One region of the Sphingopyxis sp. FD7 genome, then DNA from elsewhere that is predicted to be linked to it. Evidence: predicted binding sites of a transcription regulator. Region 1 holds the regulator's gene; the other holds the start of a gene.

What was found. The regulator LexA, encoded in region 1, represses DNA repair genes until DNA is damaged. The targets are predictions, from matches to a motif close to GTTCCNCNCTTGTTCT.
Region 2: the regulator LexA is predicted to act here: its motif matches at 2,212-2,227, upstream of radA (DNA repair protein RadA).

Annotation. Positions count from the first base shown of each region.
Region 1 is NZ_AP017898.1:1,989,879-2,004,271, forward strand. It holds gene rpoH (RNA polymerase sigma factor RpoH) at 1-445, shown strand, start outside; gene SPYCA_RS09385 (LytTR family DNA-binding domain-containing protein) at 472-1,302, shown strand; gene SPYCA_RS09390 (M23 family metallopeptidase) at 1,381-2,475, shown strand; gene SPYCA_RS09395 (hypothetical protein) at 2,550-3,194, shown strand; gene mtgA (monofunctional biosynthetic peptidoglycan transglycosylase) at 3,255-3,962, shown strand; gene moaC (cyclic pyranopterin monophosphate synthase MoaC) at 4,138-4,611, shown strand; gene SPYCA_RS09410 (molybdopterin molybdotransferase MoeA) at 4,608-5,798, shown strand; gene lexA (transcriptional repressor LexA) at 5,873-6,556, shown strand; gene SPYCA_RS09420 (ComEC/Rec2 family competence protein) at 6,510-8,669, opposite strand; gene gltX (glutamate--tRNA ligase) at 8,728-10,194, shown strand; gene SPYCA_RS09430 (citrate synthase) at 10,233-11,516, shown strand; gene SPYCA_RS19555 (putative quinol monooxygenase) at 12,491-12,700, opposite strand; gene SPYCA_RS19020 (P-loop ATPase, Sll1717 family) at 12,810-13,451, shown strand; one part of gene SPYCA_RS09440 (IS3-like element ISSpma3 family transposase) at 13,481-14,393, opposite strand, start outside.
Region 2 is NZ_AP017898.1:2,093,102-2,107,494, reverse strand. It holds gene SPYCA_RS09925 (acetyl-CoA acetyltransferase) at 1-402, opposite strand, end outside; gene SPYCA_RS09920 (crotonase/enoyl-CoA hydratase family protein) at 404-1,198, opposite strand; gene fsa (fructose-6-phosphate aldolase) at 1,382-2,032, opposite strand; gene radA (DNA repair protein RadA) at 2,243-3,604, shown strand; gene SPYCA_RS09905 (CvpA family protein) at 3,615-4,151, shown strand; gene SPYCA_RS09900 (iron-sulfur cluster assembly scaffold protein) at 4,148-4,576, shown strand; gene SPYCA_RS09895 (cation:proton antiporter domain-containing protein) at 4,573-6,474, shown strand; gene aroB (3-dehydroquinate synthase) at 6,604-7,722, opposite strand; gene SPYCA_RS09885 (shikimate kinase) at 7,710-8,285, opposite strand; gene SPYCA_RS09880 (hypothetical protein) at 8,425-10,218, shown strand; gene SPYCA_RS09875 (tyrosine recombinase) at 10,326-11,237, shown strand; gene SPYCA_RS09870 (acetyl-CoA carboxylase carboxyltransferase subunit alpha) at 11,247-12,194, shown strand; gene SPYCA_RS09865 (M48 family metalloprotease) at 12,303-13,841, shown strand; gene SPYCA_RS09860 (Flp family type IVb pilin) at 13,933-14,094, opposite strand; gene SPYCA_RS09855 (Flp family type IVb pilin) at 14,234-14,393, opposite strand, start outside.

The DNA.
Region 1 (14,393 bases):
CGAGGACGGCGACCTCAGCCCCGAACATGTCGCCAAGATCGCGACCGACCTCGGCGTCACCGAGGAAGAAGTCGTCAGCATGAACCGTCGCATGGCGATGGGCGGCGACACGTCGCTGAACGTCCCGATGGGCGAAGATGGCGACAGCCAGTGGCAGGATCTGCTGGGCGACGAAGGCCCGTTGCAGGACGAGCGCGTCGCCGAGGCGCAGGAGCGCGACGTGCGACATGAGCTGCTGACCGAGGCGCTCGATACGCTGAGCGAGCGCGAGCGCCATATCCTGACCGAGCGCCGCCTGACCGACGATCCCAAGACGCTCGAGGATTTGAGCCAGCTTTACGACGTCAGCCGCGAGCGCGTGCGCCAGATCGAGGTGCGCGCCTTTGAAAAGCTGCAAAAGGCGATGCTGAAGCTCGCCGGCGACCGGCGCCTCCTCACCGCCTGACGCGGCACGGCGCCGGGCACCCGACGATGATCCGTCCGCGCGCGCCCGTTACCCGCGCCGGATGGAGCGGCCTGACGCTGGCGGCATGGACGCTGGTGGCGCTCGCACAGGCCGGGCAAGGCTATTTCGTCGCGGCGTATCGCGGCCATGCGCAGGACTGGTGGCCGACGCTCGGCTATGTTGCGGCCATCTATTCGATCTGGGCGCTGCTCAGCTGGCCGGTCGTCGGCGCGGCGCTGGCCATCGAACGCCGGATCAGGCCGTGGTGGGGGCGTATCGCCGCCTATCTGCTGCTGTGGCCCGTCACCGTTTACGCGCACGTCCTGCTGTTCGGGCTGATCTATTGGCCCGTCTATCGCAGCGCGCGCGTCGCAACGCGGGGCGCGATGGCCGACATCATGTTCGTACGCAATTTCGACACCAACACGATGCTTTACGCGGGCGTTGTCGCACTGACGATCGCCTGGACGCGTTGGCCGCGCCGACAGCGGGAGGACGGCTCTCGCGCCGATGCCGTCATCGAGATACGCAGCCGCGGACGGCTGACGCGCATCCCGCCGGACACGATCGACTGGATCGGGGCCGCGGGCGACTATGCCGAAATCCATGCGGCGGGACGCACGATGCTGATCGAGGAATCGCTGACCTCGCTTGGCCAGCGCCTGCCCGCCGCCGAGTTCGCGCGCATCCACCGCGGCGCGCTGATCCGTATCGACCGGGTGCGCGAGATCGCGCCGATCGGGCGCGGCGACGCGCTTGTCCGGCTGATCGGCGGCGAACAATTGCGGCTGAGCCGTCGTTTCCGGGACAATCTCGCCGCGCTGCTCGACCCCCGGCCCGCTCGTCCGGGCGAATAGTCCCGCTCGCCGATTGGCGATCGTCCGCGGCGCCCTTTCCCACCATGACGGCCTCCCCTTCATCGTGGAGACCCGTCTATGCCGTTCAGCCTCTTGTTCCTCCTCCTCTCCGCCGCGCCCGATGCTCCGCCCGCGATGGCCGAGGTGCGGCCGTTTCAGTCGCTGCATCTCACCGTCCCGCACAGTCCGCCGGTCGCGCGGATCGACGGCGAGGACCGGCTCGTCTACGAGCTTCATGCGACCAATTTCGCCGCGCAGACGCTGACCGTCACCGCTGTCGAGCTGCGCGCGGCTGACGATGGCGCGATCATCGCCCGCATCGACCCGGCCCGAGTCATGCGGCGGATCGGCGCCCAGCCGGGCGGCGCGCACGACCTTGCCCCCGGTCAGCGGGCGATCTTCTATCTCGCGGTGCCGTGGCGCCGCTGCGACGTGGAGCCGCTGACCCACCGGATCGGCCTGGTGCCGCAACGCGCGGATGCTCCGGGCGATCCGGTCGCGATCGAGGGGGGCGCCTTCGCGCCGCAGCCCGCAACCGACCTCGACATCGGCGCGCCGCTGCGCGGGGGGCCGTGGGCCGCGGTGGCGCTGCCCGAACTCGATAACGGCCATCGCCGCTATCCCTATGCCGTCAGCGGGCGCGTCCGCCTGCCCGGACGCCACGCGATCGACTGGATGCCCGCGGCGGGGTTCGACCGCGCCTCGGCGGGGAGCGATGTCGCCGCCGACGGATCGGGCGCCGACGTGCTGGCGGTCGCCGATGGCGAAATCCTGGTCGTCAAGGATCCGGCTGCCCCCGAAGCGCGCGCCAGCGTCGAGGACGAGACGGGAACGATGATCGTCCAACGGCTGCCCGGCGCCCGCTATGCCTTTTACCAGCATCTGATGCCGGGCATCCCCGTCCGGCAAGGCGAGCGCGTTCGCAAAGGGCAGGTCATCGGCCGGGTCGGAGCGACCGGCCATGTCACCCAGCCGCACCTGCATTTCCACGTCGCCGACGCCATCGCACCGCTCGACGGCGAAGGCCTGCCCTATCGGCTGGCCGCCGGGCGTGTTGTGGGGGCCTATGCGACCCGCGAGGATTTTGGGGAAGGAAAGCTCTGGCGCGCCGAAACCCAACGCCCCGTCGACGGCCTGCCCGCCCCCTATGCCGTGATCCGCTTCGACCCCTGAACCGGCGATTTGACTCGGCGAGACAATCGGCTAGCCTGCCCGCCGGGTCGCGTTTACCGTGAGGGGGAAACAGCATGTGGAAATGGATCCGGATTCCCAAGGGCATCGCCCTCGTCGCCTTCCTGCTGCCGTGGATGACGATCAGCTGCTCCGAACAGAAGATCGCCGAAGCGACGGGCTTTGGCCTTGCCTTTGGCAATGTCACGACGATGGGGCGCGCGGCGTCGGCGGGCGATGGCGCGGCGATGAACCTGTGGCTGATCCTGGCGCTGCTGGCGATTGCGGGAGGTCTGTTCCTGCTCTTCACGCGCGGGCGCGAAGCGGCGAAGCTGGTGCTCGGCACGTCGGTCGCCGCGCTGGTGCTGATCTTCCTCGGCACCTGGCGCTACAGCAAGGATGCGATCATGGCCGAGGCCGCGAAAAACGGCGGCGGCGGCGACATGGACCGCGCGGCGATGGCGATGATCCAGGTCAATTGGGAAATCGGATATTGGCTCGCCCTGTTCGCGCTGATCGCCGCCGCGGCGATGGCGTGGGTCGTGATGAGCGGCAAGGAAGCCGAAGCCGAGGCGAAGATGCGCTCGCTCGCGTCCGACGCCGCCGACGCGGCCAGGGGCGCCGCCGCTAAGGCGGGCGAGGCGATCGACGCCGCCACGGACAAGAAGGACGGCGACAAGAAGCATGGCGACGGGCCGGGCGGCGAACCGCCCAAGGCCTGACGCCCCTCCCGACACCAAACAGCCGCTTGCCGCGCGTCGGCAAGCGGCTAATGAACCATCATGCCCACTGCGAAATCGACCCGGCGCCGTAAATCCCATTGGCTTCTCCGTCCGCTCAAATGGCTGTTATGGCTGATCGCCTTTTCGGTGCTGTGGGTGCTCGTCTATGCCGTGGTGCCGCCGCCGGTGACCTTCACCATGCTGGCCGACCGCAACGGCATCACCAAGGACTGGACCAGCCTGTCGGACATCGACCGCAACATGGTCCGCGCGGTGATCGCGGCGGAGGACGGGAAATTCTGTAGCCACAGCGGCTTCGACACCGAGGCGATCGAGGAAGCGATCGAGCGCAACGCCAGGGGCAAGCGGCTGCGCGGCGGATCGACGATCAGCCAGCAGACCGCGAAAAATGTCTTTCTGTGGCAGGGCAGCGGCTGGACGCGCTATGTCCGCAAGGTGCCCGAAGTCTGGTTCACCTTCCTGATCGAGACGATCTGGGGCAAAAGGCGGATCATGGAGGTTTACCTCAACGTCGCCGAGACGGGGATCGGCACCTATGGCGTCGAGGCGGGGGCGCGGCGTTATTTCAAGAAGGGCGCGGCCAAGCTGACCCCGCGCGAGGCGGCGCGCATCGCCGCCATCCTGCCGCTGCCCCGGAAGCGCGAGGCGGTGAGCCCGTCGGGCTTCACGCGCCGCTATGGCAACACCATCGCCGCGCGCATCGGCCAGGTCCGGCGCGACGGGCTGGATGCGTGCGTTTACGATTAGGCGCCGGATGTCCGCTTCGGGGCGCGGAGCGGTCGGCACGGCCCCGGCGCAATCGGTCCAAAGGTCAGGAAAGGTCAGCCTTGTGCGGCTGGTGTGGGGTGGATTCCGGCCGTTCCCCGACAATTCCTCCTCTGTCCCCCTTGCCTTTCGCCTCGCCCCTTGCTTCGCTCCCCTTATGACCCTCAAACCGACTCATCTCGACGACAGCGGCGCCGCGCATATGGTCGATGTCGGCGCCAAGCCCGCGACGCAGCGTCGCGCCGTCGCCGGCGGACGCATCGCCATGTCGGCGGAGGCTCTCGAAGCCATCCGCGGCGGCAATGCGCCCAAGGGCGACGTGCTTTCCACCGCGCGTATCGCCGGCATCATGGCAGCCAAGCGCACCGCCGACCTCATCCCGCTCTGCCATCCGCTCGCGCTCACCAAGGTTGGCGTGGATTTCGCGTGGGAGGACAATGGCATCGCCGTCACGGCGGTCGCGCAGACGACCGGGCCAACCGGCGTCGAGATGGAGGCGCTGACCGCCGCGTCGGTCGCGTTGCTCACCCTCTATGACATGGCCAAGGCGCTCGACCGCGCGATGGTGATCGGCGACGTCCGCCTGCTCGAAAAGAGCGGCGGCCGCTCGGGCGACTGGCGCGCCGAATGAGCGCGCTCTTGCCCGTCGAGGAGGCGCAGGCGCGCCTGATCGGGCTGCGCGCGCCGCTCGCGGGCGAAACGGTCGCGCTTGCCGAAGCGCATGGCCGCTATCTCGCCGCCGACGTCCTCGCCGGGCGCGACCAGCCCGCGGCGCCGCTGTCGGCGATGGACGGCTATGCGATCCGCTTCGACGACCTGCCCGGCCCGTGGGCCGTGACCGGCGAGGTCGCCGCGGGTGCGGCGCCCGACCGCGCGGTCGGCGTCGGCGAGGCGCTGCGCATCTTCACCGGCGCGATCGTCCCGCCCGGCGCCGACACGGTGATCGTGCAGGAGGATGTCGCGCGCGAGGGCGACCGGCTGGTCCTGACCGGCGACGGTCCGGGGAGCCGCGGTCGCCACATCCGCGCGCGCGCCGCCGATTTCGCGGCCGGCGACGCGCTGCTCGCGGCGGGCTCATGGCTGACGCCCGGCGCCATCGCCACCGCGGCGATGAGCGGCGCGGGCACGCTTCCCGTCGGCGCCCGACCGCGCGTCGCGATCCTCACCACCGGCCACGAACTTGTGGCCCCAGGCCGCGCGCTCGGCCCCGGCCAGATCCCCGACAGCAACGGCGTGATGCTCGCCGCGATGCTCGCGGGCGAGGTCGCCGTGCCCGTGCAGCCGCTCCACGTCCGCGACGACCGCGCGGCGCTGGCAGGGGTTCTCAAGGATCTGGCGCGGCATCACGACGTCATCGTCACCGTCGGCGGCGCGTCGGTCGGCGATCATGACCATGTCCGCGGCGCGCTGGTTGATGCGGGCGGGCGGCTCGATTTCTGGAAGATCGCGATGAAGCCCGGCAAGCCGCTGATCGCCGGAACGCTGGGCGATGCGATCCTGCTCGGCCTGCCCGGCAATCCCTCGTCGGCCTTCGTCACCGCGACGCTGTTCCTACTCCCGCTCGTTCGTCATCTCGCGGGTGCGCGCGCACCCTTGCCGCCGGTGCAGCGCGCGCCGCTCGCCGCGCCGCTGGATGCGGGGGGAACGCGCCGCGACTATCTGCGCGCGCGGGTCGAGCGCGGGCTGCTCACCCCGCTCGTGGGGCAGGAAAGCGGCCGCACCCTCCCGCTCGCCGCGGCCAATGCGCTGCTGATCCGCGATATAGACGCCCCGGCGCGCAGCGCGGGCGATGCAGCGGACTATATCGCCATCGCTTGACAAGTTCTGCTTTGTTCCACTATCGTTCCCGCTATGTCCGGCCTGACGCTCCAGGCCTTCATGGAGAATGACCGATGTTGACCGCGAAGCAGCATGAACTGCTCCACTTCATCCAGCAGCGCCTCGACGCGAGCGGCATCTCGCCCTCGTTCGAGGAGATGAAGGAGGCGCTGGGCCTCAAGTCGAAATCGGGCATCCACCGTCTGATAAGCGCCCTGGAAGAAAGGGGCTTTCTCCGCCGCCTGCCCAATCGCGCGCGCGCGCTGGAGGTGCTGAAGCTGCCCGAAGCCGCGAAGTCCGTGGTGAACAACAATCGCGACAATGTCGTCGCGCTCCGCAAGACGCCCCCCGCACTCAAACCGATCGCCGCGAACGACATTATCGAAGTGCCGCTGCACGGCAGAATCGCCGCGGGTGTCCCGATCGAAGCGTTTGAGGACCATGAGCAGCTCGCCGTTCCCGCGGCGCTGCTCGGCGCGGGCGAACATTATGCGCTCGAAGTGTCGGGCGACTCGATGGTCGAGGCGGGCATTTTCGACGGCGACTATGCGCTGATCCAGAAAGCGGATACGGCGCGCGAGGGTGACATTGTCGTCGCGCTTGTCGACGGGCAGGATGCGACACTCAAATTTTTCCGCCGCGAAGGCAAGATGATCCGGCTCGATCCTGCGAACAGCGCCTATGAACCGCAACGCTACCCTGCCGAGCGCGTCATTGTGCAAGGGCGTCTGTCGGGATTGCTTCGTCGTTACCACTGACCTGCTGCGGGCGGCGCCACGGATGCTCGGCGCCGGATCGCAATGCGGCGACGGCTTTGGGCCGTTCGCCAAGATAGAGCGCGAGCCCGCCCGTTTCGGCGAGGCTGTCGCGCTCGATCGTCAGCCAGCGGCCGACGCATTCGCGCGGCAGCCAGCGGTCGCTGATGACAATATCGGCGGCGGCGCACGCCGCGGCCATGTCCGTGCCCTCGACCCGGTCGCGCCCGCGCGAGGCGAGGATGATGCGCCGCGCCGTCCCCGCGCCCTGCACCCAGCGGCAGAAATCGCGGTTGCACTCGACATGATCGAGATCGGCGAGCGTGGCGAGCGGGGCGTCGATTCCGGCGGCTTCGGCCATGCTGTCGCGGACATAGTCGCCCGCGCGATCGCGGAGCAGCGCGTAACCGCCGTCGGGCAGGGCCGCGGCGATGTGCCGTCCGTCGCCGGTGACCAGCAGGTCGGGGCGCGGCTGCGCAAACAGCACGGCGGCGCCCGCCGCGAGCGGAATCATCCCCCATCGGCGCCAGCGCGTCTTCCACAGCAATATCCACAGCCCGCCGAATAGCGCCAGGCCAAAGCCCCATGGCGGAAAGCTGGGCAGCGTCGTCACCGCCCCCGGCGCGCCCGAAACGGCGTGGGCGAGCGCAATCAGCAACCGCAGCGCCTGTTCGGCGACCCACCAGAAGGGCGCCCCAAGTCCGACGCTGTCGAACAGTAGCGCCAGTGCCTCGGCAGGCATGACGACAAAGGTTGTGAGCGGGATCGCGATGACATTGGCGAGCGCGCCGTACAGCCCCGCCTTGTGGAAATGGAAAAGCGCGATCGGCGTGAGCGCGACCTCGACGACGAGGCCCGTAATCAGCAAGCCGATGACGCCGCGCCCCAGGCGAAACGGCCACGATTCCTCACGGCGCGCGAGGAACGCCTGCATCGCCGGGCTTTCGTGGAGGGCGACGATCGCGGCGACCGCGGCAAAGCTCAGCTGGAAACTCGGCCCCGCCAGCGCCTCGGGCCGCCACAGGAGCACGATCAGCGCCCCCGCCGCGACGAGCCGCAAGGTCAGCGCCTCGCGTCCCATCAGGAAGGCGACGAGCACGAGCAACGCGGCGATGAACGAACGCAAGGTCGGCACTTCGGCCCCGGCGAGCCATGTATAACCCCCGCCCGCGAGCGCCCCCGCCGCCGCCGCGAGCGGCAAGACAAGGCCCGCGAGCGCGAGCCGCTGGCTCAGCGCGAACAGCCGCATCGCCAGCAGCATCGCGAAACCGACGACCGCCGTGACGTGCAGCCCGCTGATCGACAGCAGGTGCGCGAGCCCGCTCCGCCGCATTGCCTCTTCGTCGGCCTCGGCAATCGCGCCGCGGTCGCCGGTCACCAGCGCCGCCGCGATGCCGCCCGCCGAGCCTTCGACCTCACCCTGAATATGCGCGCTCAGCCGTGCGCGCAGCGGCGGTTCGGCATCCGCCCGGCCTGGCACGCGCGCGACGTCGCCGAGCACCGTTCCCACCGCGCCGATGCCGTCGAACCACGCGCGCCGCGCGAAATCATAGCCGCCGGGCAGGCTGGCGGTCGGCGGCGGCATCAGCCGCGCGCGCACCCCGATCGCCTCGCCCGCGGCCAGGTCGCCCGCCTGTTCGGTGCGCAGGGTCAGGCGGATGCGCGGCGGCAGGTCGGCGCGCGCGCTTGGCCGGGCAAGAATCCGCACCTGCCCCCTGGCGGGCCGCGGCTCGACGCGTTCGACGATGGCGGAAAATTCGGTGACGACCGGCTGCACGAGCACGGGCGCTGCAACCCACAGCGCGCGGCCCCAGATGAGCAGCATCCCCGCCGCCATCACGCCGCAGCCGACCGCGACCGCTCGGCCGGCGCGGCGGCGCCAGCCAATCATCAGCCCGCCGAGCACCCCGGCGGCGAGTAGCAGCAACGACCCGATCCAGTGCCCCCTGGTCGGCAGTGCGAGCCATGCGGCGATGCCCGCCCCCAGCGCGACGGGGAGCCAGAGGCCGATGCGTTCGCGCTCCGCCTCCAGTCGCGTTTCGAGCGCCGCGACGAGCGCTTTCCAGCGGGCGGCGCGGCGGGGTGCAATGGGCGTTTGAAGCGGACTTGTCGCCATGCTAGGGGCACCCCCGATCCCGCCCGACCGGGCGGCAAAGTGAGTGAAAGAGGCCGTGGTGGCAACCGAAAACCCAACCAAAGTGGCAGAAGCGACGCCCGAGGCGACCGGCGCCGACGTGGTGACGCGCTTCGCGCCCTCGCCCACCGGCTATCTGCACATCGGCGGCGCGCGCACCGCGCTGTTCAACTGGCTGTTCGCCCGCCATCACGGCGGCCGGTTCCTGCTGCGGATCGAGGATACCGACCGCGCGCGGTCGACCGACGCGGCGATCGACGCGATTCTGGACGGGATGCGCTGGCTGGAGCTCGACTGGGACGGCGAGACGGTGTTCCAGTTCGCCCGCGCGCCGCGCCATGCCGAGGTCGCGCACGAACTGCTCGCGCGCGGCGCGGCCTATCGCTGTTACCTGACGCCGGACGAGCTTGCCGCGATGCGCGCCGAGGCGCAGGAAAAGCGCCAGCCATTCCGCGTCCGCAGCCCGTGGCGCGACCGCGCCGACGGCGACCCCGCGGCGCCGCACGTCCTTCGCCTCCGCGCGCCGCAGGACGGCGCGGTGACGATCGCCGACCGGGTGCAGGGCGAGGTCACGGTGCAGAATGCCGAACTCGACGATTTCATCCTGCTGCGCAGCGACGGCACCCCCACCTATATGCTGAGCGTCGTCGTCGACGATAACGACATGGGCGTCACCCATGTGATTCGCGGCGACGATCACCTCAACAACGCGTTCCGCCAGCTGGCGCTGATCCGCGCGATGGGGTGGCGCGAGCCGGTCTATGCCCACGTCCCGCTGATCCACGGCGCCGACGGGGCGAAGCTGTCGAAGCGCCACGGCGCGCTCGGCGTCGATGCGTACCGCGACGCGATGGGATACCTCCCCGAAGCGGTGAACAATTATCTGCTCCGCCTCGGCTGGGGGCATGGCGATGACGAGATCATCAGCCGCGCCCAGGCCGTCGAATGGTTCGACCTCGACCATGTCGGCCGCTCGCCCTCGCGCTTCGATTTCAAGAAGCTGGAGAATCTCAACGGCCATTATCTCCGCGAAGCCGACGACGTCCGCCTTGCCGGCCTCGTCGCGCCGCGGGTCGAAATGCTGGTCGGCCGCGCGCTGGACGATGGCGACCGCGCGCTGCTGACCCGCGCCATGGCGGCGCTCAAACCGCGCGCCAAGACGCTGGGCGAGATCGCCGAGGGCGCGACCTTCCTCTTCGCCCCCGACCCCATGCCGGTGGACGAAAAGGCCGCCGAAGTGCTAGCCTCTGCCCCCGAAGGCCTGCTCGCCGCGGTGACGCAGCGCCTCAGCGGACTCGGCGACTGGACGAGCGACGAGCTGGAAGCCGCGGTGCGCGCCGAAGCCGAAGCCGCCGGACTGGGGCTGGGCAAGCTGGCGCAGCCGCTGCGCGCCGCGCTGACCGGCCGCACGGTTTCGCCCGGCATTTTCGACGTGCTGCTGCTGCTCGGACGCGAAGTCAGCCTGGCGCGACTTGACGCAGCGCAACATTATCCGGCAGGGGCGTAGCCGCAACATTCTCCCGCCGTCAGAACAGGGAAGCTAATATGACCGACACCGCAAAAATCACGCTGGGCGACAAGACCGTCGACAGCCCTGTCCTGTCGGGCACCGTCGGCCCCGACGTGGTCGATATCCGCAAATTCTATGCCCAGACCGGCGCCTTCACCTACGATCCCGGCTTCACATCGACCGCGAGCTGCGAATCGAAGCTGACCTATATCGACGGCGACGAGGGCGTGCTGCTGCACCGCGGCTATGCGATCGGCGACCTCGCCGAACATTCGTCGTTCATGGAGGTGTGCTACCTCCTGCTCAACGGCGAGCTGCCGACCGCCGACGAGCTTCAGGCGTTCGACAATACCATCACCCGCCACACGATGCTGCACGAACAGCTCGCGACCTTTTACCGCGGCTTCCGCCGCGACGCGCACCCGATGGCGATCATGTGCGGCGTCGTCGGCGCGCTCAGCGCCTTCTATCACGACTCGACCGACATCCAGGACCCGCACCAGCGGATGATCGCCAGCCACCGGCTGATCGCCAAGATGCCGACGATCGCGGCGATGGCGTATAAATATTCGGTGGGCCAGCCGTTCATCTATCCCGACAACAAGCTCAGCTACACCGGCAATTTCCTGCGCATGACGTTCGGCGTTCCGGCCGAGGAATATGAGGTCGTGCCCGCCGTCGAGCGCGCGCTCGACCGCATCTTCATCCTCCACGCCGACCATGAGCAGAATGCGTCGACCTCGACCGTCCGCCTGGCGGGTTCGTCGGGCGCCAACCCCTTTGCGTGCATCGCCGCGGGCATCGCCTGCCTGTGGGGCCCGGCGCATGGCGGCGCGAACGAGGCCGCGCTCAACATGCTGCGCGAGATCGGCCGCCCCGAACGCATCCCCGAATATATCGCCCGCGCCAAGGACAAGGACGACCCGTTCCGCCTGATGGGTTTCGGCCACCGCGTGTACAAGAATTACGATCCGCGCGCGACGGTGATGCAGAAAACGGTGCGCGAGGTGTTCGACGCGCTGAAGGTCAACGACCCGGTGTTCGAGGTCGCGCTGCAACTGGAGGAAATGGCGCTGAACGACGATTATTTCGTCGAGAAAAAGCTGTTCCCCAATGTCGATTTCTATTCGGGCGTGATCCTGTCGGCGATCGGTTTCCCGACGACGATGTTCACCGCGCTCTTCGCGCTGGCCCGCACCGTCGGCTGGGTCGCGCAGTGGAACGAGATGATTTCGGACCCCGCCCAGAAGATCGGCCGCCCGCGCCAGCTTTACACCGGCCCGGCGCACCGCCCCTATGTGCCGGTGAGCCAGCGCTAAGCCAAGCGCCGCACAGTAAGGAATGTGAGGAAGGGGCCGCGCTTTGCGGCCCCTTTTTCGTGGGCGGCGGCGGGGCGAACGGCGCATCCCCCCTTCCCGCCTGAAACGTCATCCCGGCGAAGGCCGGGATGACGGGATTGGGAGGCGATGCCAGACCCGATCGCGCGCTTAACTTGTCAAACTTGTCACCTTCATGCGCCGGAAATCAGGGGCTTGCGAAGAGCGCGCGGACGGTGGCGGACGTCGGCAAGGCGCGCGGGCTGCGGCCAAAAGTCAGTAAAGGTCAGCCCTGCGCGCTGTCCTGCGTGCTCCCCCGTGGCGCGGGAAAAGACGGCCGGGCGCGCCGCGTCCACAGCGGGGCGACGAGCATTATATCCATGATGCGAAAGAGCCAAATCAAAGGCTGGCACAGCGGCGCCATGTAGGACAGCGTTTTTATGAAGCCCCGCTTCCATTCGTCACGCCGGACCCGATCCGGGGTCCATCGACACCAGCGATTAGGGATGCCGGATCGAGCCTTGCCTGACCCTGTCCGGGTGGGCGGGAATAAAATGGTCTCACGCAAAGGCGCGAAGGCGCGAAGAAGAAGAGAGATTTTTCACACAAAGACACAAAGATGGCCGTTTCGGCCACTGTCGTCGGCGTGTCAGACGAGCGCCGGTCGGTTTCGATGCCGGACGAAGTCCGGCCTCAAGCCATCCGACGCCCGATCGGCATCCATGACTTACCAGCCCAAACCGCCATCTTTGTGTCTTTGTGTGAGACCCGACGCCGCCAGTAGGCAAAAGCCGCCCGCGACAGATCACCAGCCCGTCTTTGCGCCTTTGCGCCTTTGCGTGAGATTATTCTTTCTGCACCGACACCAGCGTCGCGGTCATATCCTCCGCCGCATAAATCCGGATCACCGGCGGTTCGGGCGACAGCGCGCGCATGTCGGCCACGAAGGCGCGCGACACGGGCAGCGCAATCCCGGATCACGTCCGGGATGACGGCGCGCGCACGGCATCGACGCTCTCCCACTCCTCGACGAACATCAGCCGGTCGGAGTTCTCGACATCGATATCGCAATTATGCGCCAGACACCCCGGCTCGGAACGCGACCGCGCGCTATGCTCGGCGCCGAGCGCGATCATGCGGTTGCGGTGGTCGAGGGTGAGGATGATGTGGCCGGTGATGAGGATCATGCATCCTCCAATTGTTTGCTTGACAGAAATTTGGAGAAAGACACATTACATGCTCATTTGATCGAAATAGTCGCCCGTTTCGTTAGCCTGCAAGCCTTGGATAAAGCAAATGAGCATGCCCGTTAAAAACATAAAATTTGGCGAGATAGACGCGAAGAATGAAGTATTCGAGCAAGGGCGAACTGGAAGTCACGTTTTCAAAAACTCATTTCAGATACCGCCAGGCATTGAAATGCACAAACTCACCAGCGGCGCGAAGTACTTTATTCACGGTCAAAAGGGGTGCGGAAAGACCGCATTACTTTTATATCTGAAATCTATTTTAGATGAGAGTAACTGCAAGACAAAAACTATACTTTTCAAATCTGGAATAACTGAGCCGGAGCGGCAAAAAATTGCCGCAGGTCAAGGCTTCCAGATTGTACAACAAAACGACATTCCGGTCGTTGAATACGATTATAAGATCAACTGGCTCTGGTACATATATAGGAATCTTCTTAGAGAGGTTTCTGAAGACCAAGTGTTTGAAGGGAAAGACACTCTTTCATCTCTAAAAAGGCTCCTAGGTATCCACGCCGAAACCAGCACCTCCTTCTTGTCAGACCTAACCACAAAGAGAATCAAAGCCCATGCAAAAGCCGGCATTGGAGCAGGCCCCTTCTCAGGCGAAATTGGAGCCGAAATCGAAGCAGTTAGCCAAAACGATGAAAATATAGAAATAGAAATAATAGAAATTGTTGAAAGACACTGACGTGACCCCCTGGTTTCCACCAGCGGGGATTAGAGCCCAGCAGCTTTGTTGCGCATGAGCGCAGTGTAAGCAATGGCCTGTGCAGCGGAGCCCGAAGGGCGTAGCTGCACAGGCCATTGCTTATGCAGTTCGGCGGCGAACGCCGCCGGTGTCTCATATCCAAGGGCCGAGTGTGGCCGCGCCTGGTTGTAATCTTCGGCCCAGGCCGCGATCACTGTGCGGGCATGATCGAGGTCGAGGAACAGCGTCTCGTTCAGAAGCTCATCGCGCATCCGGCCATTGAAGCTCTCGACATAGCCGTTCTGCATCGGCTTGCCCGGCGCGATATAATGCCACTCGACCCCGACCTCACCGCACCATGCGAGCACCGCGTTCGATGTCAGCTCGGTCCCATTGTCGCTGACGATCATCCCCGGTCTGCCGCGCTCCTCGATCAGATCGCTGAGCTCGCGCACGACCCGGCGCCCGGAGATCGACGTGTCGGGCACCGCGCGCAGGCACTCCCGCGTGACATCGTCCACGATGTTGAGCACCCGGAACCGCCGACCTGACGCCATCTGATCATGCACAAAGTCGAGGCTCCACCGCTGGTTCGGCAGCGCGAGCACCGGTGCGGGCGCCCGCGCACCGATCGCCCGGCGCCGGTTGCGTCTTCGTCGGACCATCAGCCCCTCCTCTCGATACAGGCGCTGGGTCTTCTTCCTGTTGATCATCACGCCCTCCCGGCGCAGCAGGATATGCAGGCGCCGATAACCGAACCGGCGACGCTGCTGCGCCAACTCGCGCAGCTTCTCCCGAACCTCGGCATCGTCGCCACGCTGCGACCGGTAGCGCATGCTCTTCCGATCGGCGCCTGTGACACGGCACGCCCGCCGCTCGCTCATCCCATGGCAAGCCTGGAGATGGGCGACCGCTTCCCGCTGAACGGCGGGCGTCACCATT
Region 2 (14,393 bases), 100 kb from region 1:
GCTTGCGGCCTTGGCGGCGCGCCCGGCGGCGGTGCGCAGCGCCTCGCCGCCGACGATGGCCGCAAGTCTGACCTCGCCCGCGCCGATGCGGTTCGCGGCCTCGTTGAGCAGGCGGACGGGCGTGTCGCCGTGCGGCGCGGCGGACTGATAGTTGATCGCGGGGTTGGCGCCGATGGCTTGGGCAAGGGGTTCGCACAGCTTGCCGAGGTGGTGAAAGCTGATCTGGTCGACGATCGCGAGGCTGTCGATGTCGGCGAGCGGCACGCCCGCGTCTTCGGCCGCAATCTTGAGCGCGGCGACCATCAGTCCGAGCGAATCCAGGCCGTCGTCGGGATCGGCGGGGCGGTCGTTGACCTGTCCGACGCCGATGATGACGGGAATGCGTTCGGGATCAGTGGTCATGTCAACGCGCTTTCCACTCGGGCTTGCGCTTTTCCGCAAAGGCGCGCGGGCCCTCGCGCGCATCTTCGCTGCGCATCAGCGCGCTGCGCTCGAGCGTGTTATGCTCCCAATAGGGCGCGTCCGCCGCAATCCGCCCGTCCTGGATGCCGAGCGCGACGCGCTTCGATGCCTGCACCGCCAGCGGGGCGTTGGCGGCGATCTTTTCGGCGAGCGCAATCGCCGTGGGCATCAGCTCGGCGAGCGGGACGACATGATTGACCAGCCCATATTCGGCGGCGCGCGCGGCGGGGATCGGGTCGCCGGTCAGCATATATTCCATCGCGAGCTTGCGCGGGATTTGCTGCGCGAGGCGGAAGGCGCCGCCCGCCGCCGCGAACAGCCCGACCTTGACCTCGGGCAGCCCGAATTGCGCGTGGGTTGCGGCAATGATGATGTCGCTCATCAGCGCGATCTCGCACCCGCCGCCAAAGGCAAAGCCATTGACAGCGGCGATGATCGGTTTGGAGATGGGGTGCGCCACCATGCCCGCAAAGCCCCATGCCTGCTGCGCCGGGTCGTCGGGATAAAGGCTTTCGCCGCGCGACAGGGCGACGAGGTCGGCGCCCGCACAAAAGGCCTTGTCGCCCGCGCCGGTGATGATGAGGGCGCGGATTTCGGGATCGTTTTCGGCGGTTTCGAGCGCCGTGCCGAGTCCGACATGGACGGCGGCGTTGACCGCGTTGCGCGCCTCGGGGCGGTTGATCGTCACGATCAATATGTGACCCTGGCGTTCGGTGAGGATGGTGGTGTCGGTCATCGCGAATCTCTCCCTTTCGGGCGAGTATCGCGGGTGGTTGACGTTTACGTCAACTGGAAAGGATGCAGCCGCTCTCGTCGTCATTGCGAGCGCAGCGAAGCAATCTCCAGGCATCGGCCTTAAGCGACGCCGACAACTGGAGATTGCCGCGTCGCCTTCGGCTCCTCGCAATGACGAGGCGCTTTAAATCGACTGGCCGGTCTTGGCCCAATCGGCGAGGAAGCCTTCGATGCCCTTGTCGGTAAGGACATGCTTGAACAGCCCCTTGATGACGGCGGGCGGCGCAGTCATCACGTCGGCGCCGATCTGTGCGGCCTGCAGGACGTGAATGCCATGGCGCACGCTCGCGACGAGGATTTCGGTCTTAAAATCATAATTGTCGTAGATCAGCTTGATGTCGCCGATCAGCTGCATCCCGTCGAAACCATTGTCGTCATGGCGCCCGACGAAGGGCGAGACGAAAGTTGCGCCCGCCTTGGCGGCGAGCAGCGCCTGCGCCGCCGAAAAGCAAAGCGTCACGTTGACCATCGTGCCGTCGCCGGTCAGCGCCTTGCATGTCTTGAGGCCGTCGATCGTCAGCGGCACCTTGATGCAGACATTGTCGGCGATCTTGCGGAGGATTTCGGCCTCCTTCATCATCGTTTCATGATCGAGCGCGACGACCTCGGCCGAGACGGGGCCGTCGACCAGCGCGCAGATTTCCCTGGTCACGTCCTTGAAGTCGCGGCCCGACTTGGCGATCAGCGACGGGTTGGTGGTGACGCCGTCGAGCAGGCCGGTCGCGGCGAGCTCCTGAATGGCGTCAATTTCGGCGGTGTCGACAAAGAATTTCATGGGATGGGCTTTCTTGCGGGCAGGTGATTCGGCTTGGCCATCGCCCTAGAGCAATGAACGTCAAATATGAACCGTGCTCGCCTGTTTTCGTCATGCCGGACTTGATCCGGCATCCATAGCCGCGGCGCTGAATGGACCCCGGATCAAGTTCGGGGTGACGAATGTGGAAAGAGGCTGGCGTTCGTCCTTTGTTCACGTTAAGCGCTGATCATGGCCAAAGCAAAGCGTCAATATGTTTGCCAGAATTGCGGGGGCGTATCTTACCGTTGGCAGGGGCAGTGCGCCGATTGCGGTGAGTGGAACACGCTGGTCGAAGAGGCCGCCGAAACCGTCTTTTCGGCCAAGCACGACCTGAGCAAAGGCGGACGCACGCTCGCGCTCGAAACGCTCGATGCCGCGAGCTCGATGCCCGAACGGATGCTGTGCGGGATCGCCGAGTTCGACCGCGCGCTCGGCGGCGGCTTCGTTGCGGGTTCGGCGACGCTGATCGGCGGCGATCCGGGAATCGGCAAATCGACCTTGCTGCTCCAGGCCGCCGGAAGGCTCGCCAAGGCGGGCAGGTCGGTCGTCTATATCAGCGGCGAAGAGGCCGCGGCGCAGGTGCGGCTGCGCGCGCAGCGACTGGGGCTGGGCGATGCGCCTGTGGCGCTCGCGAGCGCGACGTCGGTGCGCGACATTCTCGCGACGCTCGACCGCCAGACCGCCGATTTCGTCGTGATCGATTCGATCCAGACGATGCACAGCGACCTGATCGACAGCGCGCCGGGGACGGTGAGCCAGGTACGCGCGAGCGCGCAGGAATTGATCCGCCATGCCAAGGATAGCGGCGCGGCGATCGTGCTCGTCGGCCATGTGACCAAGGACGGGACGATCGCCGGGCCGCGCGTGCTCGAACATATGGTCGACACGGTGCTGGCGTTCGAGGGCGAGCGCAGCCACCAATATCGCATCCTGCGCGCGGTGAAGAACCGCTTTGGCGGCACCGACGAGATCGGCGTGTTCGCGATGGGCGAGGAGGGGCTGGGCGAGGTATCGAATCCGTCGAGCCTGTTCCTGACCGACCGCAGCCGCGACGTGCCGGGATCGGTCGTGTTCCCCGCATTGGAAGGCACGCGCCCGGTGCTGGTCGAGGTGCAGGCGCTGACCGTGCGCCTCGCGAGCGGCGCGACTCCCCGCAGGGCCGTCGTCGGCTGGGACAGCGGGCGGCTCGCGATGGTCCTCGCGGTGCTGGAGGCGCGCTGCGGGCTGCAAATGGGGGCGGCCGAAGTCTATCTCAACATCGCGGGCGGCTACCGGCTCACCGATCCCGCCGCCGATCTCGCCGTTGCTGCCGCGCTGATCTCGGCGTTCAGCGAGCGACCGGTGCCCGCCGATGCGATCGTCTTCGGCGAATTGTCGCTTTCGGGCGAGGTGCGCCCTGTCGCGCACGACGCGCTGCGGCTTCGCGAAGCGGCAAAGCTTGGATTCTCAAGCGGCTGGGGGCCGAAGGGGATGAAGCGCGTGAACGGAATCGGCGTCACGGGCTTTGCGCGGGTCGGCGAACTCGTTGACCTGATGCTCGGGCGCGACTAGCCCCGCGAGCATGGGAAGTTTGACGGCTCTGGATATGATCGTGCTGACGCTCGTCGGCGGCAGCGCGGTGCTCGGTTTCATGCGCGGCCTGGTGCAGGAAGTGACGACGCTGCTCGCCTGGGTGCTGGCGATCGCGGCGGTCTATTTTTTTCACGCGCCGGTGACGGATTTGACGAGCGGCTGGGTCGGCGCCGGCGGCGGGGCGGCGGTGCTGGCCTTTGTCCTGCTGTTCGGCGGCGTCTTTGCGCTGGCCAAATGGGGATCGCGCGCGATGGGACGGCGCAGCCGCGCGTCGATCGTCGGCGGTTTCGACCGCGGGCTGGGCGCAGGGTTCGGCGCGATCAAGGGACTGCTGATCGCCACCATCGGCTTCATGCTGCTGACGCTGCTTTACGACATCGGCTATGGCACCGCACCGCGCCCCGAATGGATGACGGCCAGCCGGACCTACCCCGCGCTCAGCGCGAGTGGCGCGGCGATGAGCAAGGTGATCGCCGAACGCCGCGCCGAGGCGCGCGATGCCGAAGCAAAGGCGGTCGCACCATGAGCGCCCCGCTTTATAACCGGGACATATTGGCGTTGGCGATCGCCACCGCCGACTATCTGCCCAACCCCGACGCGCGATACCGGGCGAGCAAGCGTGCGCCGCTCTGCGGCAGCGCGATCATCCTCGATCTCGACACCGACGAGGGCGGGCTTGTGACGCGCGTGGGATTGCATGTCGAGGCGTGCGCGCTGGGGCAGGCGTCGGCGGCGCTGCTCGCGCGCCATGCGCCCGGCCGCGGCCTCGCCGACCTGCGCCGCGCGCGCGACGGCATCGCGGGCTGGTTCGCGGGCACCGGCGCGCAACCCGACTGGCCGGGGTTCGATCTGCTCGCCCCCGCGCGCGATTATCCGGCGCGGCACGGCGCAATTCTGCTGCCCTTCGATGCCGCGATCGCCGCGTTCGAGCAGCGGGCAGCGGCGGCATGATCTTGCTCGCGCTATCCGCCGCGACGACCGAGGCGGCCGAGAAAGCAGCGGAGACCGCGACCGACACCGCGCTGCTGGAAGGCGCGATCCTGCTCGGCGTTGCGACGCTGTTCGTGCTGATCTTTCGCCGCCTCGGCCTGGGGGCCGTGCTCGGCTACCTGATTGCCGGGGCGATCGTCGGGCCGCACGGGCTGGCGCTCGTGGGCGGCGGCGAATCGAAGCTGGCGATCGCCGAACTCGGCATCGCCTTCCTGCTCTTCCTCGTCGGGCTCGAACTCCACCCGCGGCGGCTGTGGCAGCTTCGCCGTGCGATCTTCGGACTCGGCATGACGCAGGTGGTGGTCACAGGGCTGGTGCTCACCGGCCTCATCTATCTCATCCTCGGGTTCAGCCCCGCCGCGGCGATCGCGCTCGGCCTGCCGCTGGCGCTCTCGTCGACCGCGCAGGTGCTCCCCGGCCTCAAAAGCTCGGGTCGCATCAATTCGCCCTTCGGTGAGAAAGCCTTTTCGATCCTGCTGTTTCAGGATCTGGCGATCGTGCCGATGATTACCATCGTTGCCGCGCTGTCGCGCGCGCCTGCCGATCCGTCGGCGCCGCCGGGCGCGATGCTCGCGCTCTATACGGTCGGCGCGATCATCGGGCTGGTGCTCGCGGGGCGGTTCATTCTCAATCCTTTGCTCAGGCTCATCGGCCGCTATGGCGAGCGCGAATTGTTCGTGGTGGTCGGGCTGCTCGCGGTGCTGGCGAGCGCGGCGCTGATGCACAGCCTGCACCTGTCGACCGCGCTCGGTGCCTTCATCGCGGGCGTGATGCTCGCCGATTCGCCCTATCGGCACGAGATCGAGGCCGATGTCGAACCCTTCCGCCTGATCCTGCTCGGCCTTTTTTTCCTCGCGGTGGGGATGGTGCTCGACGTCAATGTCGTGCTTGCCGACCCGCTGCGCGTCGTCGGGCTCGCGGCCGCGCTGGTCGTGGTCAAGCTCGCGGTGCTGACGCTGATCGTCCGCGCGTTCGGCAAATCGTGGAAGACAGCGCTCGGCCTGGGATTGCTGCTGAGCCAGGGCGGCGAGTTCGGTTTTCTGCTGTTCACGCAGGCGCAGCAGGCGCTGCTCATCGCGCCCGAGGCGGCAAGCCTGTTCAGCGCCGTGGTCACGCTGTCGATGATCTCGACGCCCTTCCTGATGCTGTTCGCGCGCAATCTGGAGTTTGCGCCCGACCGCGACGGCCCCGCGATGGACGGCCCCGAACATGCGCCGCGCGGTTCGGCGCTGGTGATCGGCTACGGCCGGTTCGGACAGACGGTGGCGCAGATGCTGCACGCGGTCGATTGTTCGGTGACGCTCATCGACAAGAAGCCGAGCCAGATCGAACGGTCGGGCCGGTTCGACACCAAAGTCTATTATGGCGACGGGCTGCGGCTCGATCTGCTGCGGCGCGCGGGCGCCGACGATGCAAGGCTCATCATCTATTGCATCGACGACGCCGCGTTCGACGCCGCGACGATGCGGCCGATCGTCGAGGCCTTTCCGCAGGCGCGTGTGCTCGCGCGCGTGTTCGATCGCCGCCAGCTGATCGCGATCGACGGCGCGGGCGTCGCGGGCGCGGTGCGTGAGGTGTTTGAAAGCTCGGTCGCGCTTGGCCTCAAGGCGCTCGCAGAGCTCGACGTCGACCCGCGCGAGATCGAGGATGTCGAAGCCGCGTTCCGCCAGCTCGACGAAACGCGGCTGGCGGCGCAGATCGACGAGGGCGACCTGACCGCGGGCATGGACCATCGCTTCAAGCCCGGCGGCGGGCGCGAGGCGGACAGCGTGATCGAAACCTTCCGCCAGCGCCGCCGCGCGGCGAAGGCGGCGCGCGACGAGGAAGCGATGCAGGCGGCTGATCCGGGGACGGTTTGATAAGAGCGTGCGCGCCCGCGAAGGCGGGGGCGCATCTGCTGTGGGTGCGATTTTGAACCGTCGGATGATGGGCCCCCGCGTTGGCGCTTCGCGCCGCCTTCGGCTCCGCGGGGACACGCGGCTGCTTTGTTACGTGCCAGCGCCCTGCGTCCGAACGCCGTCCAGAAACGCCGCCACCGCGTCGAGCCCGTAATCCTCGGTCACGAAGCTTTGCCCGATCCCCCGCGTCAGGATGAGGGGCAGCTTGCCGCCGCGCACCTTCTTGTCGTGCGCCATATGCGCGGCGAGTTCGGCGCCGCCGCTGTTGATGCCCGCACTGGCGAGGCTGTGCGGCAGGCCAACGCTCGCCAGATGGCCCTGCACGCGCGCCGCGTCGGCGGCGGGGCAGAGGCCGTTGGCGGCCGAAAACTGGTGCGCGAGCACCATGCCCGCCGCGACCGCCTCGCCGTGGAGCAGCCGGTCCGAATAGCCGGTTTCGGCCTCGAGCGCGTGACCGAAACTGTGGCCGAGGTTGAGCAGCGCGCGAATATCCTGCGTCTCGCGCTCGTCGGCGGCGACGATCCGCGCCTTGGCGGCGACGCTATGCGCGATCGCATGGGCCCGCGCGGCGCTGTCGCCCGCGAGCAAGGCTGCACCATTCGCTTCGCACCAGGCGAAAAAACCGGCGTCGTCGATCAGCCCATATTTGACCACCTCGGCATAGCCCGCACCGAGTTCGCGGCGCGGCAGGGTTTCGAGCGTCGTCGGGTCGATGACGACCATCGCTGGCTGGTGAAAGGCGCCGATCAGATTCTTGCCCGCGGGCACGTTGATCGCGGTCTTGCCGCCGACGCTGCTGTCGACCTGCGCGAGCAGGGTCGTCGGCACCTGGATGAAGGAACAGCCGCGCTTGACGATGCTGCACGCGAACCCGACGAGATCGCCGATCACGCCGCCCCCAAGCGCAATGACATGGTCGCTGCGTTCGATGCCTTCACCGATCAGCCATTCGGTGAGGCGCGCGAGCCCAGCCCAGCTCTTCGTCGCCTCGCCGGGGTCGAGGACGAAGGAGGAGAAGGCGATATTCTCCTTCGCCAGCGCAGTGCCGAGCGGGAGCAGATAATGATCGGCGACATGCGTATCGGTGACGATCATCGTCCGCGGGCGTTTGAGCAGCGGCGCAACATGCGCGCCCATGTCGCGGATCAACCCGTCGCCGATCAGGATCGGATAGCTGCGGGCGCCCAGCTCGACGATCAGTTTTTCCATTTTTTGAGGGCCTCCAGAATCGCGCGCACCGCATGTTCGTGCGGCGTGCTCGCCGAGCTGACGCGGATATGCGCTTCGGCATAGATGGGATTGCGCACCGCGGCCAGTTCGCGGAGCACCTCGCCGGGATCGCGATCCTTGAGCAGCGGACGGTGGCTGCGACGGGCAACGCGCTCGACGAGCGTGGGGATGTCGGCGTCGAGCCAGATGCTGAGGCTGTCCTTCAGGATCAGCGCGCGCGTCTCGTCATTGATGAAGGCGCCGCCGCCCGTTGCGAGCACCATCGGCCTGCCGCCGAGCAGGCGCGCGATGACGCGGCGCTCGCCGTCGCGGAAATGCGCCTCGCCGAACCGCGCGAAAATATCCGAAATCGTCATGCCCGCGGCGCGCTCGATCTCGTCGTCGGCGTCGGCGAAGCGCATTCCCAGCCGCTGCGCGAGGCGGCGGCCGATGGTCGATTTTCCCGACCCCATCAGGCCGACGAGCACGATCGATCGGTCGCGAATCGACGCGGGGATGGCGTCGGGCGACGGACGCGCCGGGCTTTTCGGGTTTCGCGACATGGTGCGCGCGGCTATACCGCCCGAACCGCAGGGGACAATGGTTTTGCTGCGCGGCAACTGGGATAGCGAGCTGGCGCGAGATGGCGCGCCCGACGATCGAGGTGGATGGGAACGACAAGATGGCCGAAAGCGCCGCAGTATGAAGCGAACGACATTGTCCTTGGCGCTGGGCCTGTCGGCCGCGGCGCTGGTGCTGCCCGCGATCGCGCAGGAATCGCTGCTGCCCGAAGGGTTCGGCAACCCCGTCGACACGCCTGCGCCGCGGCCCGCCCCGACGCCATCGCCGACCCCGACGTCGCCGCCGACGAATGGCAGCGCGCCGCCTGCGGTCGTTCCGACGATCGGCGGCAGCGCGAGCGATGCGGCGGGCGCTGACCAAGACGAGGATACGGAAGAGGAAGCGGTTGAATCGGGCGGGCTCAAATATGATCTGCCACCCGGCGCGCGCCGTCTGCTGACGCGGATCGGCCCGCTCACGCCCGAAACCGGCGGGCTGGCGCCCGACGCCTTTGGCGTGCGCGGCCAATATGCCGCGGCGATCATGCGCAAAACGAATGGCCAGCTTGCATCGCGCTGGGGCCAGATATTGCTGCGCCGCGCACTCGCCTCGGCGATCGACACGCCCCCGACGATCAACGGCGCCGACCTGGCCGCCGAGCGCGCGTCGCTGTTGCTTCGCATGGGCGAATCGACGACGGCGCGGCGAATCGTGCAGTCGGTCGACTATGATCGCGCGAGCCCGCGCCTCGTCGCCGCGGCGCAGCAGGCCTATCTTGCCACGGCTGACCCGGCGGGCCTCTGTCCTTATGTGCCCGCGGGGCTGGCGCATGGCGACGAGCACAGCTGGCGGCTCGCGTCGGCGATCTGTGCGGGCCTGTCGGGCGAAGCGGGGCCGGCGGGCTGGGCGATCGGCCGCGTGCGGTCGAGCGGCCGACTGTCGAACTTCGACATTCTGCTCGCCGAGCGCGTGCTGGGCGCGACGGGCGCCGGGCGGCGCTCGACGACGATCGAATGGGATAATGTCGAGCGGCTGACGAGCTGGCGCTTCGGCATGGCGACCGCCACCGCCATTCCGGTGCCGGAGGCGCTGCGTGGCGCCGCACCCGCCTATATGAAAGGCTGGACCGTGCTCGCGCCGATGACCGATATGGCGCAGCGCGTCGCCGCAGCGCCCGAAGCCGCGACGCGCGGCGTGTTGTCGAGCGAAGCCTATGTGTCGCTGCTGAGCGCCGCGGCGGGTGAGGAAGAACCCGGCGAAGGGCTGGTGGCGCAGACCGACCGACTGCGCGCGGCGTTCGGTGCGGCGGCCGGGGCCGATCGCTATGCGGCGATGGAGGGGCTGTGGAGCGCGGCGAGCACGCCTGTCGAGGCTTATGCGGCGATGATCGCGACCGCGCGCGCGGCCGCCGCGCTGCCGCCAGGCACCGACGTCGGCGAGGATCCGTGGCAGCTCGTGGGTTCGATGCTCGCGGCAGGCTATGATGCCAATGCGCTGGCGTGGGTGCCCCGTGTCGAAGCGGGCAGCCGCGCCTGGGGCGTGCTTGCGGTCGGCTCGCCGCGCGCGCTCGGCGACATGAGCGCGAGCGCGGTCGAACGGTTCTCGGACGATGACGACAGCGCCGATTATCTGCGCTCGAAGTTCCTGCTTGCGGGGCTGGCCGGGCTGGGGCGGCTCGACGCCAATGCCACAGCCGCGGCGGCGCGCGACCTTGACGTCGATCTGGGACGGCAGACGCGCTGGACGCGCGCGATGATGGCAGCGGCCGAGCGGCGCGAGCCCGGCATGGTCGCACTGCTCGCGGCGGCGGGGATGCAGGGTGACTGGTCGAAGGTGCCGCCCTATCATCTCTATCATATCGTCCGCGCGCTGCGCGATGTGGGGCTGGCCGCCGAAGCGCGGATGATCGCCGCCGAAGCTTTGGTGCGTGTCTGAGCGTCCTTTGAACGCAGCGGCACCGGCCCGCTCCCCCACCCGGCCTCCCATAGGTTACTATCGTCGGGGAGGCCGGGTGGGGGAGCGGGCCGGTGCCGTTTTCAGCGATGTCTGACGCGGCGCTCATCGACCGTTTTCTGGAGATGATGGCGGCCGAGCGTGGCGCGTCGCGCAACACGCTCGCCGCCTATCGCCGCGATCTGGAGCAGGCGGCCGAGTGGGCCAAGGGGCCGCTGGCCAGGGCCGATTCCGCGGTGCTGCGGCAACTGATGGCCGAATATCGCGCATTGGCGGCGAGCAGCGCGGCGCGCAAGCTGTCGGCGCTGCGGCAATTTTTTGCCTTCCTGCTCGACGAAGGCGAGCGCGCGGACAATCCGGCGCTCGACATTGCGCGGCCGACCACGCAGCGCCCGCTGCCGCGCATATTGAATCACGACGATGTCGAACGCCTGTTCGAGCAAGCGGCTACCGAGGCCGCAGGCGAAGCGCCCCCTCTCGCGGCGGTGCGGATGCTGCTGTTCCTCGAACTCCTTTATGGATCGGGGCTGCGGGCGAGCGAACTGGTGTCGCTGCCGCGCCGCGCCGTGGCGGGCGAGCGCGACTATCTGATCGTCCGCGGCAAGGGCGACAAGGAGCGGCTGGTGCCGCTGTCGGCGCGCGCGGGCGCGGCATTCGATCGCTGGTTGCCTTTGCTCGGCGGCGGATCGCCATGGCTGTTTCCGTCGGGCAAGGCGCATATCTCGCGCGTCCGGTTGTTCCAGATGCTGCGCGAACTTGCCGCGCGCGCGGGCGTCGACCCGGCGGCGGTCAGCCCGCACGTCCTGCGCCACGCCTTCGCGACGCACCTGCTCGAAGGCGGCGCCGACCTGCGCGCGCTGCAACTCATGCTCGGCCACGCCGATATCGCGACGACCGAGATTTACACACATGTCGACAGTCGGCGCCTCGTCGAACTGGTCAACCGTCGGCACCCGCTGGCGCGGATGGATGGCGTTGACCTGAAGACGCCTTCGGCCTAGCGACGGCGCATGACAGCCTTTCTGGACTTCGAAAAACAGGTCGCCGCGCTCGATCGACAGATTGCCGAACTGCGCGAAATGGGGGACGATCCCACGCTCGATATCGAGGGCGATATCGCCCGGCTGGAGGACAAGTCCGCCAAGCTGCTCCGCGATATCTATGCCCGGCTGACGCCGTGGCAGAAAACGCAGGTTGCGCGCCACCCCGACCGGCCGCACTTCAAACATTATGTCGCGGGGCTGTTCGACGACTGGATGCCGCTCGCGGGTGACCGCAACTTCGGCGACGACCAGGCGATCCTGGGCGGGTTGGCCCGGTTCCGGGGTCGCCGCGTCATGGTGATCGGCCATGAAAAGGGCGACGACATCCCGTCGCGCATGAAGCATAATTTCGGAATGGCGAAGCCCGAGGGTTATCGCAAGGCGATCCGCTTGATGCAGCTTGCCGACCGTTTCGGCCTGCCGGTGGTGACTCTGGTTGACACATCGGGCGCCTTTCCCGGCATCCAGGCCGAAGAGCGCGGGCAGGCCGAGGCGATCGCGCGTTCGACCGAACAATGCCTTGCGCTCGGCGTGCCGATGGTCGCGGCGATTGTCGGCGAGGGCGGTTCGGGCGGCGCGATCGCGCTTGCTGCGGCGAACCGCGTGCTGATGTTCGAGCATGCCGTCTATTCGGTGATCTCGCCCGAAGGCTGCGCTTCGATCCTGTGGCGCACGTCGGACAAGGCGGCGGAGGCAGCGGCGGCGATGAAGATGTCGGCGCAGGATCTGCTGGCGCTCAAGATCATCGACCGGATCGTTCCCGAACCCGTCGGGGGCGCACACCGCGCGCCCGAAGCCGCAATCGCCGCGCTTGGCGATGCGATTGAACAGGAACTGAACGGTCTGTCGGGCCTTCCCCGCGACACTTTGCTCGCCGCGCGCGAGGAAAAGTTTCTCGCGATGGGCCGCGCCTGACGAGCGCGGAACCCGATCCACCCCGCCGGCGTTCCCTCTTTGCATAACGGGCAAGCGACGGTCCCTGGCCCACGCTTGTCCTATGGAACGATAGGGATATTCTGGACGATGGCAACAAAGGTGGGAGGCGCGATCATGGGCCGGTTGACGACAGTGACGACGATCGCCGCGATTCTGGCGGGCTGTGCGGCAGCGGGCGGCGGCGGGATGAACGGCACGGCCGACGCGCGGACGAAACCGATCAAGACGGCGACGAGCATCTCGCCCGCCGAACGCAAGCAGGGCGACGAGGCGCATCCGCAACTGCTGCAGGAGTTTGGCGGCGCCTATAGCGGGCCGCAGGCGTCCTATGTGAATCGTGTCGGACAGAATATCGCCGTCCAGTCGGGCCTGTCGCGTTCGCCCAGCGACTTTACTGTCACGCTGCTCAATTCGCCGGTGAACAATGCCTTCGCGATCCCCGGCGGCTATGTCTATGTGACGCGGCAGTTGATGGCGCTGATGAACGACGAGGCCGAACTGGCGGGCGTGCTGGGGCACGAGGTCGGCCACGTCGCCGCGCAGCACAGCAAGAAGCGCCAGTCGGCGGCGACGCGCAACTCGATCCTCGGCATTCTCGGCGCCGTACTCGGGAGCGCGATCGGCGACAATGGCGGGCTGCTCGGTGGGCTTGGCGGGCTGCTCCAGAATAATTCGATGCGGATCGCGCAGCTCGCAACGCTGGGCTTTTCGCGCAGCCAGGAATTGGAGGCCGACCAGCTGGGCGTCCAGTATCTGCGCGGTGCGGGCTATGATCCGATGGCCTTGTCGACGATGCTCGCGAGTCTCGCCAACCAGACCAGCCTCGACGCCCGCCTTGCAGGCGGCAATGCCCGTTCGCTGCCCGAATGGGCGAGCACACACCCCGACCCTGCGTCGCGCGTGCGCAACGCGCAATCGCTCGCCAATCGCGTCGGCGCTGGCGGCATGCGCAACGCCGACGCCTTTCTGGCGTCGGTCGATGGCGTGCTCTACGGCGACGATCCCGCGCAAGGCGTGGTCGAAGGGCGCAATTTCCTGCACCCTGATCTTCGCCTCCGTTTTACCGTCCCCAGCGGTTATGTGATGCAGAATGGCACGGCGGCGGTGTCGATCAGCGGCAATGGCGGCCAGGGGCAGTTTTCGACCGCCCCCTATAGCGGTGACATGAACGCCTATATCGCGTCGGTGTTTCGCGCCGTCGCGGGCAATATGGCGATCAGCCCGGGAACGATCCAGCGCACGACGGTGAACGGGATTCCGGCCTATTATTCGACCGCGCGCGTCAACAGCCAGTCGGGGCAGGTCGATGTCACCGTTTTCGCTTATGAGTTTTCGCCCAGCCAGGCGTTTCATTTCGTCACGCTAACGCAAGCGGGGCGCAGCAGCGTCTTTGACCCGATGTTCGCTAGCGTGCGGCGACTGAGCACGTCCGAAGCCGCCGCGATCCGGCCGCGTCGCGTCGATGTCGTCACCGTGGGGCGCGGCGACACGGTGGCCAGCCTCGCGCGACGGATGGCCTACAGTGATTATCAGACCGAACGGTTTCAGGTTCTCAATCGGCTGACCGCATCGAGTCGCCTTACGCCGGGGCAGAAGGTGAAAATCATTGTCTACGCCAATCGGTAGGTCGCCGACGCCGATGGCAAAGAAAAGGACGGTGGGATGACCCACCGCCCTGTTCTGTTTCGTTTCACGCCTGTTGCGTGACTGAACGCGATTAGTTGAGTTCGTTCGAAACCGCGTTGAAGGTGTTGCCGACGCCCTCGCCGACAGCGGTCATCGCCGTGATGCCGGCGACGGCGATGAGGGCCGCGATCAGGCCATATTCGATGGCGGTGGCGGCTTTGGTGTCGCGAACGAACTTCTTGATGAACTTCATGACTGGTCTCCTGATTTCACTTACCCTGTTGACGGTCTGGTCTGGGTCAACATTGGCGGTTTAGGTCTAATAGGTTTTGAAAATCTTAACGGCCTTGTAGGGACCGGTGCTTCCGGGCCCCAAGATGGAACGCCTTGCCTTAAAGATTCTCCGCCGCGGCGGTCGATACATTGTTCCACATGTTGTTGGTTGAAGTTGCGACATTGCCTACGGCGACTACTGCCGCCAGAAAGATAAGGGCCAGGATCAGCCCATATTCGACGGCTGTTGCGGCCCTGGTCGACCGCATCAGCCTGTAA